2 regions of the Caenimonas aquaedulcis genome follow, and region 1 is predicted to be linked to the other one. Evidence: predicted binding sites of a transcription regulator. Region 1 holds the regulator's gene; the other holds the start of a gene.

The links. The regulator NrdR, encoded in region 1, represses ribonucleotide reductase genes. The targets are predictions, from matches to a motif close to CACNANATNTNGTG.
Region 2: a site for NrdR is predicted at 1,903-1,916, ahead of I5803_RS15585 (ribonucleoside-diphosphate reductase subunit alpha). Genes of this name have one in related genera too.

The regions. Positions count from the first base shown of each region.
Region 1 covers NZ_JADWYS010000001.1:1,193,862-1,198,255, reverse strand. Annotated here, with positions in the region: gene I5803_RS05725 (pilus assembly protein) at 1-960, shown strand, start outside; gene I5803_RS05720 (GspH/FimT family pseudopilin) at 965-1,519, shown strand; gene I5803_RS05715 (GspH/FimT family pseudopilin) at 1,597-2,199, shown strand; gene nrdR (transcriptional regulator NrdR) at 2,203-2,652, opposite strand; gene glyA (serine hydroxymethyltransferase) at 2,657-3,901, opposite strand; ZMP/ZTP riboswitch at 3,938-4,076, opposite strand; gene I5803_RS05700 (lytic transglycosylase domain-containing protein) at 4,102-4,394, opposite strand, start outside.
Region 2 covers NZ_JADWYS010000001.1:3,251,881-3,256,274, forward strand. Annotated here, with positions in the region: gene I5803_RS15585 (ribonucleoside-diphosphate reductase subunit alpha) at 1-1,832, opposite strand, end outside; gene ampD (1,6-anhydro-N-acetylmuramyl-L-alanine amidase AmpD) at 2,203-2,790, opposite strand; gene I5803_RS15595 (sigma-54-dependent transcriptional regulator) at 2,777-4,246, opposite strand; gene I5803_RS15600 (sensor histidine kinase) at 4,246-4,394, opposite strand, start outside.

The DNA.
Region 1 (4,394 bases):
GAGGACACTGACTCGCTGACGACGGGCGGCGCGAACCATGCGTGCACCAGCAGCACGAAAGGCAACAAGGTCTATGTGCTCGACGCGGATACAGGTGCTGTCGCCCGCGCATTCGATACGGACCGCGCCGTGGTGGCGGACTCGACACTCGTTGTCGATACCGCGGGCAAGATCCAGTATGCCTACACGGCCGACCTCGGTGGCAACGTTTATCGCATGACTTTCGGCACTGGCGGCACTGCCACGTGGACCATCACGAAGATCGCCAGCCTTGGCTGCGACACCGTGGCCTCCTGTACCGCCCCGCGCAAGTTCATGTTCGCGCCCAGTGTGGTGACGACTGACAGCAATTTCTACTACGTCATGCTGGGCTCGGGGGATCGGGAAAAGCCGCTGAACTATTACGCGTCCGCTGCCTCCGTCACGAACTACTTCTTCATGATCAAGGACAAGCCCAGCGACGCTGCCTGGAGCACGGACACCGCCAATTGCATCTCCGGCACCGCTTTCTGCAAGGCTTCCCTATATGGAATCACCGACAACACGACGCCGACGGCTGCTCAGCTGGCGACGAAGAAGGGCTGGTATCTGGCACTCCACAGCACGGAGCAGGTGGTCACGACTGCCGTGACATTGTTCGGTACAGTGAACTTCAGCACGCACCAGCCAGCGGTCGCCGGCGCCAATACCTGTGCGTCTAACTTAGGCACCACCTTGCTGTACAAAGTCAACTACCTGGATGCCGCATCGGCCAACGGGACCAACAATCGCTACGAAGACGTCGCGGGCGACGGCCTCCCGCCTTCGCCGGTCGCGGGACAAGTGACGCTGGATGACGGAACCACCGTGCCGTTCTGCATCGGGTGCAGCAAGGATTCCGCCTTGCAGGGTTCCAAGCCCGGTTCGCTCAGCTCGGTGATCCAGCCGAAGAACCGTCTCTACTGGTATATCCAGAAGTAAGACGATGCCGCAGTACCCATCGCTCGATCACACGCCCGTGCGCCCGGCGCGGGTGCGCGGCTTCACGCTGATCGAGCTGATGGTCGCGATGGCCATCATCGCGATCCTCGCGGCATTCGCCGGCCCCTCGTTCAACTCGGCCTTGCTGAGCAACAAGCTGACGAGCTATGCGAACACCTTCGTGTCCAGCGCGATGCTGGCCAGAAGCGAGGCGATCAAGCGAAACTCGGTTGTGCGTGTGTGCCGCTCTTCCAATGGAACGAGCTGCGCGACCTCAGGCACGTGGCAGCAGGGATGGATCGTCTTCAACGACGCGAACAACGACGCACTGGTGACCACCGGGGAAACCATCATTTCGGTCCAGCCTGCGTTGTCCGCGGATTACAACTTCACGGGGGGCTCCTATAACGTGGCGTTCCAGTCGACGGGTGGGTTGTCTGCCGCACTGACGCTCACGTTGTGCCGAGCATCACCTGTCGGCAACCAGGAACGCACAGTCAAGGTCAGCGCCACCGGGAGGGCGTCCGTCGACACAAGCCGCAACGGCGTGTGCCCCTGAGGTCGCCGGAAATTTTTCACAAACGTTTGGGTGAAATTTCAGAAGTGAAATAGTTCGTTCTGGCTAATCATTTAGCCATGAACAAACTCAATACCTCTCCCCGTATTTCGAGCTTCCGCGCGGCACGGTTCATGCCCCGATCCAGCATGGGCGGCTTCACGCTCATCGAACTCGCCATCGTCGTGGCCATCGCTTCGATCCTGGTGAAGGTCTCTTTGCCTCCCATGGCGTCCGTATTCAAATCCGTTCGCCTGACCTCGGCTTCGAACGCGTTCCTTTCGCATCTTCATCTTGCGCGCGCCGAGGCGATCAAGCGCAATTCCCGTGTCGTGCTGTGCAAATCCCGGGACGGGGAAAGGTGCGCGGAGGATGGCGGTTGGGAGCAAGGCTGGATCGTGTTCCACGACGCCGATGACAACGCCGTCCGCGATGCGGGCGAAGATTTGATCGAGCGGGCGAGCGCCCTGGCACGGGGAATCAAGCTCACGGGCAATGCGACGGTGGCCCGTTACGTGTCGTTCGCGGCGACGGGTGGCACGAAACTGGTGGGGGGCGGGTTCCAGGCGGGCACACTGACGGTGTGCGCGGAATCGGACGTAGCGTCGGAAGGAAGACAGATCGTGATCAACGCGGCGGGCAGGCCGCGTGTCCACAAGGCATCCCTTGCGTCCTGCCCCTGACGCCTACTTTCTCACTTCATCCACCAGCGTCTTGAATTCGTCGATGTCCTCGAAGCTGCGATAGACGCTGGCGAAGCGGACATAGGCGATCTTGTCGAGCTTCTTCAGTTCGCGCATCACGAGTTCGCCGATGCGGTTGGACGGGATTTCGCGAACGCCGAGGCTGAGGAGCTTCTCCTCGATCCGCTCGACGGCGCCGTCGATCTGGTCGGTGCTCACCGGCCGCTTGCGCAGCGCAAGGTTCATGGAGGCCAGCAGCTTGGCGCGTTCGTAGTCGATCCGCCGGCCGTCCTTCTTCACCACGGCAGGGAAGGCTACGTCGGGCCGCTCGTAGGTGGTGAACCGCTTTTCGCAGCTGGCGCACTGGCGGCGGCGGCGGATAAAGTCCCCGTCCTCCGCCACGCGGGTTTCCACCACCTGGGTGTCCGCGTTGCTGCAGAAGGGGCACTTCATGGGATCAGCGATAGACCGGCAGACGCCGGGTGAGCGCGTTCACCTTTTCCCGTACTGCAGCGATGTTGTTCGCATCGCGCGGGTTGTCCAGGACGTCGGCGACGAGGTGGGCCGTCATCCGCGCTTCTTCTTCCTTGAAGCCGCGCGTCGTCATCGCCGGCGTGCCGATGCGCACGCCGCTCGTCACCATCGGCTTTTCCGGGTCGTTGGGGATCGCGTTCTTGTTGATCGTCATGTGCGCATCGCCCAGGACCGCTTCCGCTTCCTTGCCGGTGATGCCCTTGGCGCGCAAGTCCACCAGCATCACATGGCTTTCGGTGCCGCCGCTCACGATGCGCAGTCCGCGCTCTACCAGCGTCTGCGCCACGACCCGCGCGTTCTTCACGACCTGCTGCTGGTAGGTCTTGAACTCGGGCTCGAGGGCTTCCTTGAACGCCACGGCCTTGGCCGCGATGACATGCATCAACGGGCCGCCTTGCAGTCCGGGAAAGATCGCGCTGTTGATCGCTTTCTCGTGCTCGGGCTTCATGAGGATGAACCCGCCGCGGGGCCCGCGCAAGCTCTTGTGCGTGGTGGAAGTCACCACGTCCGCATAAGGCACGGGATTCGGGTACTCGCCGGCGGCGATCAGCCCCGCGTAGTGGGCCATGTCCACCATGAAGATCGCGCCGACGTCCTTCGCCACCTTGGCGAATCGCTCGAAGTCGATGCGCAGCGAATAGGCCGAGGCGCCCGCGATGATCAGCTTGGGCCGGCTCTCGTGGGCCTTGCGCTCCATGGCGTCGTAGTCGATGGCCTCCTTGGCGTCCAGGCCGTACGAAACCACGTTGAACCACTTGCCGCTCATGTTGAGCGCCATGCCGTGCGTAAGGTGGCCGCCCTCGGCGAGGCTCATGCCCATGATCGTGTCGCCGGGCTTGAGGAAGGCGAGGAAGACGGCCTCGTTGGCCTGGGCGCCGGAATGCGGCTGCACATTGGCTGCGGCCGCGCCGAAGATCCGCTTCACGCGGTCGATCGCGAGTTGTTCGGCGACGTCGACGTTCTCGCAGCCGCCGTAATAGCGCTTGCCGGGGTAGCCCTCGGCGTACTTGTTGGTGAGTTGGGTGCCTTGCGCGGCCATCACGGCCGGGGAGGCGTAGTTTTCGCTGGCGATCAGCTCGATGTGCTCTTCCTGGCGCTTGTTTTCGGCCAGGATGGCGGCCCACAACTCGGGGTCGGTTTGCTCGACGAGGATATTTCGTTGGTACACGGCAGTCCTTTTAGACGGTGGTCCTTGTAGCGAAACAAGGGCTGCCCAGGCGAACGGCTGAACGCCGGGCGACCGGCGGTGCGCTTCCCAGTGGTTGGGCGGGTGATTCCGCGGAGTCCACGTCAGCGCGGCCCTCCGGGGGAGGCCGCGCCTATCGCCAGTCGCGCACCCGCCAAGTGTAGCGGACGCGGCGACGGCCCTCAGGACACCGTGGCGATCTTCTCCTCGAGCGCCGGAGCCGGGGGCTCGATCGGCGCGACCGTGCGGATCACGGCAGGCGGTGGCAGGGGAACGGCCCGGCCGGAGGACACGAGTTTGAGGCGCGCATGCTCGGCCATCACCTTGTCCGCATAACCACCGTCGTCGCCGAGGTTGCCCGCGCCGACGTAGAACTTGAGCCCGGCCTGCAGGCCGCCGGCGCGCTGGATACATTCCTGCAGCACCTTCACGCCCACGCGCAGGTTGGTCACCGGGTCGAATGCGGCCAGGTTGC
Region 2 (4,394 bases), 2.1 Mb from region 1:
TGCTGCAGCAGGTTCACAGAACCCAGGTTGCAGACGGCCGTCTCGGTGTCGCTGGTGTTGAGCGTGATCTCGGTGCACAGGTTGGACGAGTGCACGACGCCGGCATGCTGCTGGGGCGAGCGGATGTTGCAGGCGTCCTTGAACGTGATCCAGGGATGGCCGGTCTCGAACAGCATCGAGAGCATCTTGCGCCACATGTCGGTGGCCTGCACCGTCTTGCTGGGCTTGATCTCGCCGCGCTTCGCCTTCTCCTCGTAGGCGACATAGGCCTTCTCGAACTCGGCGCCGAACTTGTCGTGCAGGTCCGGGACGTTCGACGGGGAGAACAGGGTCCACTCGCCCTTTTCCATCACGCGGCGCATGAAGAGGTCGGGGATCCAGTTGGCCGTGTTCATGTCGTGCGTGCGGCGGCGGTCGTCGCCGGTGTTCTTGCGCAGCTCCAGGAACTCCTCGATGTCCAGGTGCCAGGATTCCAGGTAGGTGCAGACCGCGCCCTTGCGCTTGCCGCCCTGGTTCACCGCGACGGCCGTGTCGTTCACGACCTTCAGGAAGGGCACGACGCCCTGGGACTCGCCGTTGGTGCCCTTGATATGGGAGCCGAGCGCGCGCACGCGCGTCCAGTCGTTGCCCAGGCCGCCCGCGAACTTGGAGAGCAGCGCGTTTTCCTTGATGGACTCGTAGATGCCGTCCAGGTCGTCCGGCACCGTCGTGAGGTAGCAGGACGACAGCTGCGAGCGCAGCGTGCCGGCGTTGAAGAGGGTCGGCGTGGACGACATGAAGTCGAAGCTCGACAGCACTTCGTAGAACTCGATGGCGCGCGCCTCGCGGTCGATCTCGTTGAGCGACAGGCCCATGGCCACGCGCATGAAGAAGGCCTGGGGCAGCTCGATGCGCGTCTTGCGCACGTGCAGGAAGTAGCGGTCGTACAGGGTCTGCAGGCCGAGGTAGTCGAACTGCAGGTCGCGCTCGGCCTTCAGGGCGCCGGCGAGCTTCTTCAGGTCGAACTGCAGCAGCTTCTCGTCGAGCAGCTCGTTGTCCACGCCCTTCTTGATGAAACCGGGGAAGTAGTCGGCGTAGCTTTGCGCCATCTCGGACGGCGGCAGGTCGCGGCCCAGCACTTCCTTGAAGATGGTGTGCAGCAGCAGGCGCGCGGTGGCGTAGGTGTAGTCCGGGTCTTTTTCGATCAGGGTGCGCGCGGCGAGGATGGACGCCTTGTAGACCTCGTCCATCGGGACGCCGTCGTACAGGTTGCGCATGGTCTCGGCCATGATCGGGTCGGGCTTGATGTCCGCGCCGAGGTTCTGGCAGGCCGAGATGATCAGGCCCTTGAGGTTGTCGAGGTCCAGCGGGATGCGCTGGCCGCCGTCGAGCACGTGCAGCGCCGGCGCCTTGGGCGCTTCCTCGACCTGCTGGCGCGCGCGCTCCTGCGTGCGGCGCTCGCGGTAGAGCACGTAGGCGCGGGCGATCTCGTGGTGGCCGCCGCGCATCAGGCCGAGCTCGACCTGGTCCTGCACGTCCTCGATGTGGAAGGTGCCGCCGCCCGGGCGCGAGCGCACCATGGCGCGGATCACGGCCTGCGTGAGTTCGTCGACGGTCTCGCGGACGCTGGCGGATGCGGCGCCCTGCGTGCCGTGCACGGCGAGGAAGGCCTTCATCATCGCGATGGCGATCTTGTTGGGCTCGAAGGGGACCACCGCGCCGTTGCGGCGGATGATCTGGTAGTGGGCGAGCGCATTCGCCGGCGCGTTGGCGATCGGCTGCTGCGTTGCGTGGGGGGTGTGGGGGGCGTTGCCGGAGGTGGCTGCGTTCGGGGTGCTCAGAACAGATTGCATACTGGCTACTTCCTCGTCTGTTGGTATTTTTGGAGAGGGGCGAAGTGTACAGCCCCTCGTGGCCCTCAAGCACTATATATGGGGTGTCGAAGGAGTCAAGGTCACTACAGGTAGTGCTTCTACCAAGTATGTCGATATTCTGTGGATAGGGTGTTGAGCGTTGCGTATGGCCGGGTTGCAAGTGGCGTTTTTCAACGCTGTGCCGTCCACACGCCAGCATTGGCGCGGCATCGCGCGGCAAACATCCGCGCACCCCGCATAAGCGCTCGATTCGGCGCGTGTCGTAAAAAAATGTTGCCCCTCCGCGTGCGTGGGCCGCGCGCAACGCACGCGCCCTCGCCACGCGCGCCGCGCGCAACGCGTCCGTGAACTAGGTCCGCGGAAACCAGGCGGCGGGCCAGCCGAGGTTCGCGCGCACGCGCATCCAGTCGAAGCCGGCGCCCGGGTCCTGCTTGCGGCCCGGCGCGATGTGCTCGTGGCCTGCGATATGGGCAATGGGATAGTGCTGCGCGAGCGCGGCGCACAGGTCGGTGAGCGCCTCGTACTGCGCCGGCTCGAAGCTGCCGCCTTCCAGCCCTTCGAGCTCGATGCCGATGGAGTCGTCGTTGCAGTTGTCGCGTCCGCGATACGACGAGGCGCCGGCGTGCCACGCGCGGTCGTCGCAACTCACGAACTGCCAGAGCTCGCCGCCGCGGCGGATGTAGAAGTGCGAGGAGACTTCCATGCCCTCGATCGTCTTGAAGTACGGATGCTCGTTCCAGTCCAGCGTGTTGGTGAACAGGCGCTGCACGCCGTCGCCGCCCCACTGCCCGGGCGGCAGGCTGATGGAGTGCACCACCACGAGGTCGATGACGGCGCCGGCCGGCCGCGGCCCGAAGTTGGGGGAGGCCATCCAGCGCGCGAAGCGGTAGCGCCCGGCGTCCCACAGGCCGGGCTGCGCGGAATCAGGCGGCGTCATTCGGGTCGTCGCTGCCCGGCGCGGCGATCGCGAGGCGCGCAATGCGGTAGCGGATCTGCCGCAGCGACAGTCCCAGGCGCTGCGCCGCCGCGGTGCGGTTGAAGCCGCTGTCGTGCAGCGCCTTCACCAGGATGTCGCGCTCCTGCTGGTCGAGCCAGGCCTGCAGGTCCGACGGGATGCCGTCGGCCACGCGGACGGGCGCGTCCACGGGCGCGGTGGGCGCAGCGGCCTGCGAGGGCGCCGGTTCGTCGGGCCGGCGCGTGGGCGCGAAGTCGACCTGCAGTTCCTCGCCGTCGGACAGGGCGACCGCGCGATGCAGCAGGTTCTCCAGTTCGCGCACGTTGCCGCCCAGCGGATGCGCCAGCAGCTGGTCCAGCACCATCGGCGAGAGCACCGGCAGCGGCATGCCCGATTCCTGCGCGATGCGCCCCAGCAGCGCGTCGCACAGCGCGGGGAGGTCCTCGCGGCGCTCGCGCAGCGGCGGCACCAGGATCTCGATCACGTTCAGGCGGTAGTACAGGTCCTGGCGGAAGCGGCCCGCGTGCACGTCGGCGGCGAGGTCCTTGTGGGTGGCGCTCACGATGCGCACGTCCACGGTGTCTTCCTGCGTGGAGCCGAGCGCGCGCACCTGGCGCTCCTGGATCGCGCGCAGGAGCTTGGATTGCATCGCGAGCGGCAGGTCCCCGATCTCGTCGAGGAAGAGGGTGCCGCCCCGCGCCGCCTGGAAGTAGCCCTCGCGGTCGGCGGCGGCGCCGGTGTAGGAGCCCTTCTTCGCGCCGAAGAATTCGGCCTCCAGCAAGGCCTCCGGGATGGCGCTGCAGTTGACGGCGACGAAGGGCGCGTCGGCGCGGTGGCTGCAGGCATGGATCGCGCGCGCCACGAGCTCCTTGCCGGTGCCCGATTCGCCGCGCACCAGCACGGGCGCCATGCTGCGCGCGACCTTGCCGATGCGCTCCTTGACGGTGCGCATCGCCTGCGATTCGCCGACGAGGCGCTGCAGCGCGGCCTGCGCGCCCGAGGGGCGTTCGCCGTTGCCCGGCGCACGCACCGCGGACGCGGGACGTGCGCGGGCGGCCGCGGCGCTGTCCTGGATGGCCGATGCCACCACGGTGCGGAACTGCTTGAGGTCCACCGGCTTGGTGAGGTAGTCGAACGCCCCCGCCTTCAGGGCCTCCACCGCGTTCTCGGCGGAGCCGTAGGCCGTCATGACGATGCAGCGCTCGGTGCGCTGCTGGGCCAGCATGCGGTGCAGCAGCTCGAGGCCCAGGCCGTCGGGCAGGCGCATGTCGGTGATCACCGCGTCGAACTTGCGCGATTCGAGCTGCGTCCAGGCTTCGGCGAGCGTGCCGGCGGCATCCACGCGATAGCCTTCGCGCAGCAGCGTGAGTTCGTACAGGGTCCGCAGGTCCGGTTCGTCGTCGACAACCAGGACCTGCGCGGGGGCGGAAGGAGGCATCAGGCGGCTATTGTGTCAGTTGAGGCGGCGCCCGCAAGGGGCAGGCCGCCGGCGCGGAACACCACGCTGAAGTCGTTGCCCTCCCGGCCCGGCCCCGCGGGGCCCGCCACCACGCGCCGGTAGGCGATGACGGCGCCGTGCCGCTCGC